Regions from separate parts of the Paenibacillus sp. Y301 genome, predicted to be linked through region 3. Evidence: riboswitches for the same ligand, from Rfam matches in the RefSeq annotation. Region 3 holds a riboswitch; each other region holds the start of a gene.
The links. Region 3 has a riboswitch for thiamine pyrophosphate ahead of AC1D69_RS06385 (ABC transporter ATP-binding protein). Riboswitches for the same ligand answer to the same signal wherever they lie in the genome.
Positions count from the first base shown of each region.

Region 1 (4,272 bases), on a different contig from region 3:
TCTAGAACATAATTTATATCATCATATCAAGTGGTGGCCGCTCAGCAGGTTTACCAAACAGGTATCCTTGGGCCAGATTAATACCTACGTCCTTACAGAATTGGAAGTCTTCATATCGTTCTATTCCCTCTGCTAATACTTGACCTTTGAACTGTAATGCAGCTTCGGTTATTCTATTGATTTCCCGCTGTTTTACTGGATCTTGATCACAGTGATCAACTAAACTACGGTCGATCTTCACATAATCAGGCTTTAATTCCGACATGAGTTCAATTGTAGAATACCCTGATCCTACATCATCTAATGCAACGGACATGCCCTTTTCTCGATACAGATCAAATATATGTAATAACTGTGGTAAATGTTCTATATTCTCCGTCTCTACAACTTCAAAAACAAAGTCCCCAGGAATTAAATTCAAACGATCAATCGCCTGAAATGTATGACTAAGACAATGTTTAGGGTTGTATATAGATGACGGCAGAAAGTTAATAAATCTCTTAAGTCCATTAGGGACCCACTGTGCACTCGTCTCAATAGCGGTAATTCGTGCTACGCGATCAAGAAAGGAATGTAACCCCGTTTGTCTTGCTACCTCAAATAACTGATAAGGCTGGAATGATTGATACCCTGGTGCCGATCGTAACAAGAACTCAAAACCTATAATCTGTTCATTTGTATCTACAATAGGTTGCATATGGCTTGCAAATTTATCATGACTAATCATATCTACAACGCTTTGATTCTCTAATCTTGCTTCCAACTGAACTAATGGAATCCAGCTATGCTTGTCTTCCGTATGTATTCCCAGTCCTGTGATGAAGATTTTTATATGCGTACGCTCTTCTTGAGGAAGCGTCTTCAAGACATGCAACAGGTCGAATATCTCTTCTTTCTGGTTGTAAGGAACAACTGTACAATCAGCGATCACTTCGGCACCTATTCCTTGTTGTAGTAGCATATGTGTCAGTGAGTTATTAAGGGGCTTGATACGTACAATTCCTTGGTCTTCTATTGGTCGTATGACAGAACATCCGCTGCAACTCATGAATTTCCTCCTTACATATATTGGCGAAAAATGTTGAGTTAATTATACCACGCTAATCTGTTATTAGATGATACATTTGTTATCACGAACTCTTGCTATCGACAAAAAATGGCCTGAGACCTTGTCTCAGACCACACGACTCTCCCCTCTATGCAAACCATTGTCTTTGTTTGTCATCCTTATCCGTGTAATAAATATGTTTAGGGAAGATATCAAGAATGACATAATTAGGATCTTCAGGACCATCAAACCACTTTTTCAAATCATCATTCCATACTTTCTCTTTTAGACTTTCGTCCGTGCAGATGGTACAAGTTCCCTCTATTTCAATAACCTCTTTACTTCCACCTATCTCATATCCAATAAGCAATGAAACGTAAGGGTTTTCCTTCAACTCTTCAACTTTATGTGTTTTTTTGTTGGTAGCTAAATGAATACTCAATCCTTCATTATATAACACCATATATCTCTGCTTTGGCTTATTGCCTTCTATTGTTGCGAGAGAACAAATCTTATTATGGTCTAGTGCTTTCGATATTTCCTGCTCAGTTAAGGTTCTTTCCATAGAAAATCATTCCCTTTCCTCATGTTGTATGAAAAAGACTCACATATGCTTATTGTACCCACCTTTTAAACATAAGAACCGCAACCATGTACACAATTCACAATATCCATTTATTCTCTAGGTTACTGGACACTTATACCGTATTGGATTATAATTCTTGTAGAAATACCCTAACTTCATATGTACAGGGGTGCTGGAATTGGCCGGCTGAGAGTGTGTCCCACAAGACACTGACCCTTATACCTGATCTGGGTAATGCCAGCGTAGGAACGTAACCCGATATGTGATCTATCATATCTATCTTGCGCCCACATGCGTCCCGATTACGGGGCGCTTTTTTGTTGAATACTAACGGGACTTGGAACATACCAAGCTCAACAGAGGAGAGAAATCAGATGAGAAAGAAACACCCCCTGACACTACTTCTAATGTGCCTACTATTGATCGTAATAGCTGGCTGCGGAGGTAACAAGAATGATCCAACAACACAAGCAAGTAATCAGTCTACAGAATCACCTAATGACGGATCATCAACAGAACCTAAGAAATTAAGAGATGTAAAGATTGTGCTGGACTGGACTCCTAACACCAATCATACCGGGCTCTACGTTGCGAAGGATCAAGGCTACTATGAAGAAGAGGGTCTGAACGTAGATATTGTCCAACCAGGATCGGGTGGTGCCGATACGATGGTTGCATCAGGCGCAGTTCCTTTTGGAATTAGCTACCAAGAGAGCGTAACGCAAGCAAGAACGCAGGATGTACCTCTCGTGTCTATTGCGGCAGTGATCCAACACAATACCTCAGGCTTCGCTGCACCTGTAGATCGGAACATTACATCACCGAAGGATTTCGAAGGTAAATCATACGGCGGATGGGGTTCTCCTGTAGAAGAAGCCATCATGAGTTCAATCATGGAGAAAGAAAATTCGGATGTTAAGAAAGTGAAGAGTATCAATATGGGTGATGCTGATTACTTTACGGCAGTTAAGCGTGACATCGATTTCGCATGGATATTCTATGCATGGACCGGTATAGAAGCTGAACTACGTAAAGAGCCGCTCGATATGTTATATGTGAAGGATTATGCTCCAGAGTTAGACTATTACACACCTGTTATTGTGACCAATGAGCAGCAGATCAAAGACGACCCTGAGCTAGTAAAAGCTTTCCTTAAAGCTACAGCCAAAGGATACCAACTTGCCATTGATAACCCTGAAGAAGCTGCTGGGATCCTTAGTAAATCAGTTCCTGAGCTGGATAAAGGTTTAGTTCTAGCAAGCCAAAAGTGGCTTAGTCCCCGCTATACCGACGACGCACCTCGTTGGGGTGAACAAAAGGAAGAAGTATGGCAAGGTTATGCCGATTGGATGTTCAGCCATAAGCTTCTTGATAAACAAATGGATATGAAGCAAGCATATACTAATGATTTTTTAGCTGAGTGATATATATCAACCGTTAATCCCATATTAAATATTGAAAGGGTGAATTATGAATTATGGCAAACACACTATTAAGTATTCAAGTTATTCCGAAGACCCCTGGAAATGAGGATTCTATTCCTTATGTAGATCGTGCTATTGAGGTTATCCAACAATCCGGTGTGAAACACGAGGTTCATTCCCTTGAGACCACCATGGAAGGTGAGCTTAGTCAGTTACTAGACATCGTAAAGAACATGCATAAGGCTCTTGTTGAAGCAGGGAGTCCAAGTGTTATTTCTCAGATCAAAATCGCCCACAATCCAAACGGGATCAGCATGGATAAGTTAACGGAGAAATATCGTCCATGAGATTGGGGTGGAACAAAATCTGGCCGCCCCTTGTGGCGGTCATCTGTTTGTTAGGGTTATGGCAACTATGTACTTCACTTTTTGAGATTGAGAAGTGGATTCTACCCTCTCCGATAGATATTACTCGTGAAGCTTCAGCTCAATCATCTGGATTATGGGAACATACTTTGGCTACAGTAGAATTAACAGGTGTCGGATTCATCATTGGAACCTCCGTAGGCCTTATGATCGCCGTTGTGTTACACCTTATTCCTTTTCTTAAATCGGCCTTGTACCCCCTACTGATTCTCAGTCAAAATATACCTACCATAGCTCTTGCACCACTCCTTATGATCTGGTTCGGTTTCGGTCTTTTGCCTAAAATCATCGTCATTACCCTTGTTTGTTTCTTTCCGGTAGCTGTTGCTATGATGGGAGGACTCAGACAGACGGACCGTATGATGCTTAACTATATGCACATGATTGGAGCAAGTAAGAGACAAATTTTTATTAAATTAGAGCTTCCTCATGCCCTACCCTCACTCTTCTCAGGAATTAAGATTGCAGCTACCTATAGCGTGATGGGTGCCGTCATTGCTGAATGGATCGGTTCGGATAAAGGTATTGGTTATTATATGATGCTTCAAAAAGCTAGTTATCGTACGGACCGTATGTTTATTGCGATTTCCATCATTGTTATTCTTAGTCTTATCATGTTTGCCATCATTGCTCTGATTGAGAAATGGCTTGTTCGGTGGAATCGACAGCAACAAAGATAATCCTATGACATCATAAAGGGCGTGTTACTATTGTTGAAATCCCTTATACAGCAAGAAGAACGTAACTCTCAACATGAAGTTACCTCGACATATCCTGTATTAAAGGTTA
Region 1 covers NZ_JCAIUL010000004.1:138,175-142,446, reverse strand. The annotation lists gene AC1D69_RS09145 (EAL domain-containing protein) at 14-1,048, opposite strand; gene AC1D69_RS09140 (pyridoxamine 5'-phosphate oxidase family protein) at 1,197-1,613, opposite strand; TPP riboswitch at 1,790-1,901, shown strand; gene AC1D69_RS09135 (ABC transporter substrate-binding protein) at 2,009-3,058, shown strand; gene AC1D69_RS09130 (thiamine-binding protein) at 3,112-3,405, shown strand; gene AC1D69_RS09125 (ABC transporter permease) at 3,402-4,163, shown strand; gene AC1D69_RS09120 (ABC transporter ATP-binding protein) at 4,197-4,272, shown strand, end outside.
Region 1: linked by a shared signal. The riboswitch ahead of AC1D69_RS09135 (ABC transporter substrate-binding protein) and the one ahead of AC1D69_RS06385 (ABC transporter ATP-binding protein) in region 3 are both predicted to bind thiamine pyrophosphate.

Region 2 (4,272 bases), 400 kb from region 3:
TGGATTCGCACTGGGGTTAGAGTTCGATCAAGTGGCATCCTTAAGCGAGATCGGAGTGATAGCATCCAATTCTCATGGGAAAAGCGGCATTCGTAATGTAAAGGGGTATACGCAAGCTGATATTATTTATGCAAATGCGAATACGAACATTATGCAGACCCGAACAGGGATTCCAACGCTACAAGCAAGGTTGGAGTCAGGTGTCCATTGGTTGATATCCGCTGTACTCGGTGAGTCAGGAACATCAGGCAAGGAACGATGCACACAAATTGATCCCATGGATTCATTGAATGTGCGTATCGAAACCAAAGAGATCATGATTACGACGCAGCGTGGAATGTTAATTACAATCAAGATGGACTGAATGATTTGAATGTAGTGTACAGAAGTGGCGTAAGTGGCGGAATTGTAAATGTAAATATTTTCATTACATTAGAATTAAACAAATAGGAGGTTTTGATATATCATAAAGAATAGAAATGATTTGGATGGGCATGACGTAACATATAAAGAAGTAGAAAGAGGCTGAGACAGATGAGTTATCTGAAATGGTTAGAAAGCTGGTATGCAAGTTATTGTGATGATGAATGGGAGCAAACCCATGTATTGAAGATTGAATCCATAGATACGCCAGGATGGAGAGTGACCATTCCATTACTTGAAACGGAATTGGAAGGTAAACCTTTAAATGAAATTATCCTCGATCGAGATGACAATGACTGGGTAAGATGTTGGATTAAAGAGGGTTATTTTGAAGGTGCGGGTGGATTACGTAATCTAGAAGAGATGATACAGCTCTTTAAGGAATGGGCAGAAGGATAGGTTAGAGATTAGAGATACCTATTTTCTCAATGATTATGATGGAATAGAAGAATAGTGTTTATTTTGAAAAGCAGATGTTGAAAGGTGAAACCAATGAAAATAGCTTTTTTTGATTCAGGATTAGGCGGATTAACGGTACTAGCTGAGGCCATCAAGCAACTCCCACAGGAGGAGTATATTTATTATGCGGATACACTTCATGTTCCTTATGGAACCAAATCAACGGAAGAAGTAAAACGGTATGTAAAAACTGCAATTGAAACGCTGATGAAAGAACAACAAGTGAAGGCGATCGTCATAGCTTGTAACACGGCAACCAGTATAGCGGTTGCAGAATTAAGAAGTACTTATCGTATACCCATTGTGGGTATGGAACCTGCTGTTAAACCGGCTATAGAGATAACTAGATCAACGGGAAAAAGAGTGCTTGTCTTTGCTACTCCGTTGACTTTGAGATTATCTAAGTACACAGATTTAGTATCTAGAATAGATGATCAATGCATCGTAGATTCGTTACCATTACCCGAGTTAGTTGAATTCTGTGAGGATTTAAATTTCGATACGGATACGATAGTAGAGTACTTCAAGTGTAAACTATCAGAATTCGATCTCAGTACATATGGAACGATTGTTCTAGGGTGTACGCATTATCCCTTTTATAAAGACATATTAACACAAATGTTACCCGATCATATTCATATCGTTGATGGAAGTAAGGGTACTGTGAATCGATTAAGAAAAGTGTTAAAAGGTAATCTTCAACGGAATGCTCAAGGAGAAACGAAGACCACCTTTTTATGCTCGAGTCGTGATTCAGGATACGTGCTAAAGATGGAGAGAGCACTGGGAATCGTCTTAAATAAAGTAACGTAATAGGGTGATAACGAAATGTTATCTTTAGAAAAAAAGGTTTCTATTTTTCCAATATTTATGTTACTATGAATTTTAATTAAATACGTTAGATCACTAGGGGTGCTATTTGGCTGAGACGGAATGGAGAATTCCAAACCCTTTGAACCTGATCTGGATTATACCAGCGTAGGGAAGTGAGCTCAAAGACATGGTTATCATAAGTTTTGTATGCGTATATACGTTTACATTATTTTTACTATAGTTATAGGGCCACCTTCTATGTAGAAGGTGGCCCTTTTTGTTGATTTCTATGTTTACATGTTGTTAACGAGAAGAGTAGTCAGGGGGAAGGGAGGTTGATTGCAGTGACGGCGAGAGAGTTACATGTGATCTCTAATGGTCAATCCAATTTGGAGCACTTTGCGAAGATAGCAGCGCTTATACATCCTTATGTGACTGCCTTTCATTTGCGGGAGAAATTATGCAGTACGTCTGAAATCTGGGAAGGAGCACTAGCTATGAATGCAGGTGGAGTTCCTCTCAGTAAAGTAATAATTAACGATCGAGTGGACATTGCTTGGGCGACGGGTGCGCTGGGCGTCCAATTAGGTAGCCATAGCTTACAAGTACAGGTAGTAAGGCGAGACTTTCCGAGAATGTTAATAGGACGTTCTGTTCATGATGTCGATGAAGCAGTAGCGATGTGCAATGAAGGTGCTGATTATTTGATGTATGGGCATATTTTTCCGACAGATTCTAAGCCTAACCAGGCAGCCAGAGGAATACGAGCATTAGAGGAAGTGGTGCAAAAAGTTTCTATTCCAGTTATTGCGATTGGAGGGATTAAGCCGGATCATGTGCATCAGATCATGACATCTGGAGCTTCTGGTATTGCAGTATTATCGGGTATTACAGAAAGCCACAATCCCTTAAAGTCCGTAAAGGACTATCGTGAGGCATTAGACAGTTCAAGTATATGGTCTCTATAGGAGTGATCTCGAAGCGAAAGATGAAGTAAGTACTTACAAATGAAGGAGGACAATGATCAGATGAAGCAAATAGAACATACGAGGGGCGATGCGAATAGAAGAGGACAGTCAAGTCGATGCTCCTGAATTGTGCGCAGCATTTGCACAAGCTGCAGTAGCCCTTGGAGCACAAATAAAAGAGTTTACTGAGGTGAAATCATTCCTTCAGAATAACTGGGGTGATAACTAGTGACGGGGACCTCCACTCTGAACATATCATCATTGCTTCAGGAGTGTGGAGCGGATCTCTTCTTGCACAGGTTGGAGTAACATGTCCAATTTATCCGGTTAAGGGAGAGTGTTTCTCTGTTTTGAGTCATATCCCACTACTTCAATCCACAATAGTTAGTCACGGATGCTATTTAGTTCCGAAGAAGGGAGGACGTATCGTGGTTGGAGCAACGGCGAACGCACATAGCTATGATCGAAGGGTATCTCTAGGTGGCATCTCCAAACTGTTAGATGCAGCGAAGCGACTCTTACCAGATATTGTTGACGCAGAGTGGGAGCGTGTTTGGAGCGGTTTACGTCCACAGACACTGGATGGGTTACCTTATTTGGGTGAACATCCTCAGTGGAAAGGATTATATGTTGCAACAGGTCACTATCGTAATGGTATTCTACTTAGTCCAATGACTGGGAAGCTTGTAGCAGATTGGGTCGAAGGAAAGAAGGAAGAGGAGCTTTCTCTAGAGGCTTATCGAGTAGATCGGCATGAGAAAAGTGTGCTAGACAAGGAAGGGGCTCCAGTATGATGATCGAAGTTAATGGAGAACGAATTGATATTCCTAGTGATTGTAGGAAAATGGCAGACGTATTAGTACATTTTGGCTTGGAGAACAAGATGCTTATTATCGAGTTGAATAAGCAAATTTTAGAAAAATCAGATCATGACAAGACGTATTTATCGGATGGAGACCGAGTTGAGATCGTTCATTTTGTAGGGGGTGGCTAACATCTGGAAGATAGCTACAACAGCAGAAGAGGCGGTTCGGATTGCTAAATTAGCGAAGGCATCTGGATTATGCGATATGATTAAGGTTGAAGTGATTGGGGATTGGAAGACGCTGTTAACCGATCCAGTGGAGACGTTAAAAGCCTCAGAGATGTTATTACATGAAGGATTTATCGTTCTGCCCTACACATCAGATGATGTGTTGTTAGCCAAAAGGCTACAAGATTTAGGTGTTCATGCCATCATGCCGGGTGCGTCACCCATTGGAACAGGTCAAGGTATCATTAATCCGTTGAACCTATCTTTTATTATTGAGCAAGCAACAGTTCCTGTCATTGTGGATGCAGGGATAGGAAGTCCTGCGGATGCAGCATTTGCTATGGAGCTTGGGGCAGATGCCGTATTACTTAATACTGCTGTTTCAGGGGCACAAGATCCGGTGAAGATGGCCTTAGCCATGAAACTTGCTATTACAGCAGGTAGATTAGGATTCGAGGCAGGCAGAATTCCGAAGAAAAGGTATGCCTCCGCAAGTAGTCCGATGGAGGGTTGGAGTAGTACTTAAGTAGGTAACTTTTGTTTGTTACTAGCGTAATTCACATGATATCAAGCAGC
Region 2 covers NZ_JCAIUL010000003.1:406,804-411,075, forward strand. The annotation lists gene AC1D69_RS08270 (DUF2264 domain-containing protein) at 1-364, shown strand, start outside; gene AC1D69_RS08275 (immunity 53 family protein) at 535-822, shown strand; gene murI (glutamate racemase) at 916-1,695, shown strand; TPP riboswitch at 1,781-1,884, shown strand; gene AC1D69_RS08285 (thiamine phosphate synthase) at 2,040-2,663, shown strand; partial or broken gene AC1D69_RS08290 (FAD-dependent oxidoreductase) at 2,752-3,457, shown strand; gene thiS (sulfur carrier protein ThiS) at 3,454-3,657, shown strand; partial or broken gene AC1D69_RS08300 (thiazole synthase) at 3,671-4,222, shown strand.
Region 2: linked by a shared signal. The riboswitch ahead of AC1D69_RS08285 (thiamine phosphate synthase) and the one ahead of AC1D69_RS06385 (ABC transporter ATP-binding protein) in region 3 are both predicted to bind thiamine pyrophosphate.

Region 3 (4,272 bases):
GATTTATGAGTCAAGTAGAGAACAATAAGACATCCCCATCCATAGCTACTTTAGATAGCATTGCCCAAGCATTACACGTACCACTCGCATTTCTTCTATTAAAGAACGAAGAACGAATGCAAATCATACGCAAAGACGAACGACGAAAGACTATTCACGGTAAGAAGAACTTTGAAGTTGAACATCTAACGAATCGTGGTAATGTACGAATGATGCTAGTTGAGATGCCCCCAGGCGCCTCAACAGAGGATACTCATGCGCATGCAGGTGAAGAGATGCATTTCATCATACAAGGCACCTTATACGTCGAACAAGGGGAAGATTCTGCTACTCTAAGTGCGGGCGACTCTTTTAGTTGGAAAGCCTGCATACCTCATTACGTTAAGAATGTAGGGAATGAAGTAGCCATCGTATTAATCTCCATTAATAACGATTCAGACGGTGAAGTGTATTAGAATTATTATGATCTCTTCATGTATACATTCCATAAGCTGTAGAAGCTTAAGTGGCGGTAATTTTGGGCCGTGGAATAGGGACGTATTCTGTAATACATCGATTGAAGTAATGCGTTCGTTGTTGCGTGGATCGAAGTATTACAATCTTTGTTACGTCAATTGACGTAATGCGTTCCCCGATACGTGGATCGAAGTAATACGTTCCTTGTTCGTCAATCGAGGTAATGCAATCCTTGTTACATGGATCGGTGGTATCTCAATCTAGGTAATGCAGTCGTGTTACGCTAACCAAGGTAATGCAGTCCGCGTTATGTTAACCGAGGTAATGCAGTCCGCGTTACGCCAATCGGTGGGTCTCAATCGATATAATACAGTCCTTCTAACCCCACATGGTGGCTGATCATTTCATTTAACAGGAAATTTGTAGCTAAGTGTTCTGCTAAGAGTGTACAAGTCATAAATAACAGGAGAATTCCTGTTATTTCATGTTCCTTTTAACAAATATCGCCTACTTGATGAATTGCAAATTCAAGTTACACTCATATTCGTATTGAATATTCAATATTGTTATTGTTATTTGGCATTTCTTTTCCAAGTATTTAGAGACTGAACAAAATCAGAAGTTGTAAGTCTCCTAACCACAAATATTACTTTTCGCTCGCATAACACCTATAGTCTTCGTTATTAGTTAGTATTAGCTATTAGCCTTGATACTTGCGTCGCCATAGGCCTTGAACGTTACATCAATATTGTTAAGTTCCTCAATGTGTAGCGAGTATCCACTAACTGTTTTCTATTTAAATTACCTCCACTACTTTCTATTTACCTTATATCAACTATTTCACTTTCCCCTACTCAATTCTATTTACTTTATACCCACTCCTTTTCATTACTTTCACCGACTCTTTTCCACTTTCCTTATATCTACTCTTCTATTACCTTATCAACTATTTCCCATTTACCTTATCCAATATACTAAACAAAATACCAGAGCTACGCGACACATCTCGTTCGATGTTAACCAGATGCATGTGTAGCTATATATATATATTTATCTATATATCCGATCGTTTCCTTTCTTCAATCCTTCACTCATCAAATTTGCATGACAAAAAAACAGCCCTACCCCACTTTCACCCTTCAAAGTTGAGGACGCGCTGTCCGTGATCACGATACGTAATCAAGAGACCAACATTGATTCCTCTATTTACTTATATCCAAAGTATGTTATATTGGATGGGTTATTAATTGAATAAGACCTTTGTATTTCACTAGGGGAGTCTAACGACTGAGATGGAGCTAAGAATTTCCGGACCCTTGGAACCTGATCTGGATTATACCAGCGGAGGGAAGTGGAACGAAATCTTCAACTCATGCGATGATTAGCTTGATTGGACTTTTTGACCCACTCATTTCCCTCCGGAAATGGTTGGGTCTTTATTTGTTTATTTTACAGAAAGCGAGGGGATCCCACCAATTTTATCACTACATGATTTATCCTACTCTTTTGCACACCGACCTAATGAATCTCCGCTGTTTCAACAGTTGTCCCTCCAAGTTCATGCAGGTGAATTCATTTCCATTATTGGAGCAAGTGGTTGTGGCAAGAGTACCCTATTCAAGTTAATCGCTGGACTTTTAGAGCCCCTAAGTGGGGAAATTCGGATACATGGAGAACAAGTCACACATCGATTAGGAACAGTCGCATATATGCCTCAAAAGGATCTCCTTCTACCCTGGCGAACCGTTCTAGACAATTGTCTACTCCCTTGGGAGCTTAATCGAGAACAATCCCGTAGAAACAAAGAGGATACTATCACAGAGATTAAGGAAATCTTACACCGCCTCGGCTTAGGAAAATATGAACTTGCCTTTCCAGATGAATTATCCGGTGGTATGCGACAACGTGTCGCTTTTCTCAGAACACTAATTACGGGCCAAGATTTAATGCTACTAGATGAACCCTTTGGTGCACTTGACGCCATGACAAAAAGAGACATGCATCGTTGGTTACTTGAACTTTGGGATGAGCTACATAAGACGGTTCTCTTCATTACACATGATTTAGAAGAAGCTATTCTATTAAGTGACCGAATCTTCCTTATGTCCCATGACAGTGATCAAGGAATACAAGAAATCGTCGTAAATCTCCCTAGACCGAGACATTACGAAATGAACTACGACCCTCAGTTTATAGAATTGAGACAGAATTTGGAGAGACGACTACATGTTACTTAAACGCTGGGCACTTGATTATGGATGGTTTGTACTTGTCTTACTTGTACTCTTACTATCTTGGGAGTCCGTTGTCACATTAGGCTGGGTCCCTTCTTTTATTATTCCCGCGCCAAGCTCAATTGTCCGTGCATTATTCAACAATCGGCAGCTATTGCTTGGTCAACATTTGATCGCTACTTTAGAAGAGGTTTCTTTAGGTTTTATATTCTCTGTCATCGTTGGCACTATTTTGGCTACGGCTATGCATATCTTTCGTTCAATTGAGAAAGCTTTCTATCCTTTCTTGATTATTAGCCAGACTATACCTTTAATCGCACTTTCTCCTATCTTCATCATGTGGTTTGGTTACACCCTTTGGAGCAAAGTTGCCGTGATCTTCCTGACGGCCTTCTTTCCGATCGTTGTGAGTACTTATGATGGCCTTAAGAAGGGTGATCGCGATTATATAGAGCTACTGATGACGATGGGAGCTAACCGTTGGGATATTCTTCGGAAGATTGAAGTTCCGCTGGCCTTGCCTTCCTTTTTCTCAGGACTGAAGCTCTCCATCGTATATTGTGTCGTGGGAGCTACCATTGGCGAATGGTTAGGAGGTACGAAGGGGTTAGGTTACTTTAGTCGTCGAATGTCGAGCAATATGCATACAGATGCCATGTTCGCATTCATACTTATCCTCTCTTTACTTGGCATTTCCCTTTTTATGTTGATTGTAATCTTAGAGAAACAATTTCTTAAGAGGAGAGGAACTACGAAATGACATCAACTAGGAAAGCAACGATAACCATACTACTAATATGCACTCTTTTATCAATCACAGGTTGTCGTTATGGAACGAGTTCACAGCAGCAAGTCACTTCGCAACTCTCTTCATCTGCGGAAAAAGAACAACTTCAAGACCTATCGATCATGCTCGATTGGTATCCAAATGCTGTTCATTCCTTCTTGTACGCAGCACAAAAGAATGGATATTTCGCGGAACAAGGATTAAACGTTACGATTCAAATGCCAGCAGATACCAACGACTCTTTAAAATTAGTTGCCGCTGGACAAATTGATCTGTCCCTTAGCTATCAACCACAGGTACTTATGGCACGCGGTGAACATATTCCAGTGAAATCGATCTCCGCAATCGTGAGACATCCGCTCAATCATCTCATGGTGCCTGCTGATGGAACAATTATTCCCCTAAAGACCTAGTAGGTACAACCGTTGGATACTCGTCCATTCCTCTATATGAAGCGATGATTAGGAACGATGGAGGAGATCCTGAGAAGGTCAACATGGTCAATCTAGGTTATGATCTGATTCCATCAATCGCTACTTCAAAAGTTGATGCCATAATGGGTGGTTTCATCAATCACGAACAACTGATCCTAGCTAAGCAAGGGCACCCCATGCTCGCTATGAATCCTACAGATTATGGAGTACCCGATTATTATGAACTCGTACTTGTCGCAAGCGATCAAGGTATGAAAGAGAACCATGAGCTATTGGCTAAATTTATTACAGCCATTGGCGAAGGGCAAGAATACATACAACAACATCCTGATCAAGCTCTTTCTATACTTTTCGAACATGA
Region 3 covers NZ_JCAIUL010000003.1:5,464-9,735, reverse strand. The annotation lists gene AC1D69_RS06390 (helix-turn-helix domain-containing protein) at 1-455, shown strand, start outside; TPP riboswitch at 1,719-1,823, shown strand; gene AC1D69_RS06385 (ABC transporter ATP-binding protein) at 1,881-2,693, shown strand; gene AC1D69_RS06380 (ABC transporter permease) at 2,683-3,450, shown strand; gene AC1D69_RS06375 (ABC transporter substrate-binding protein) at 3,447-3,890, shown strand; gene AC1D69_RS06370 (ABC transporter substrate-binding protein) at 3,935-4,272, shown strand, end outside.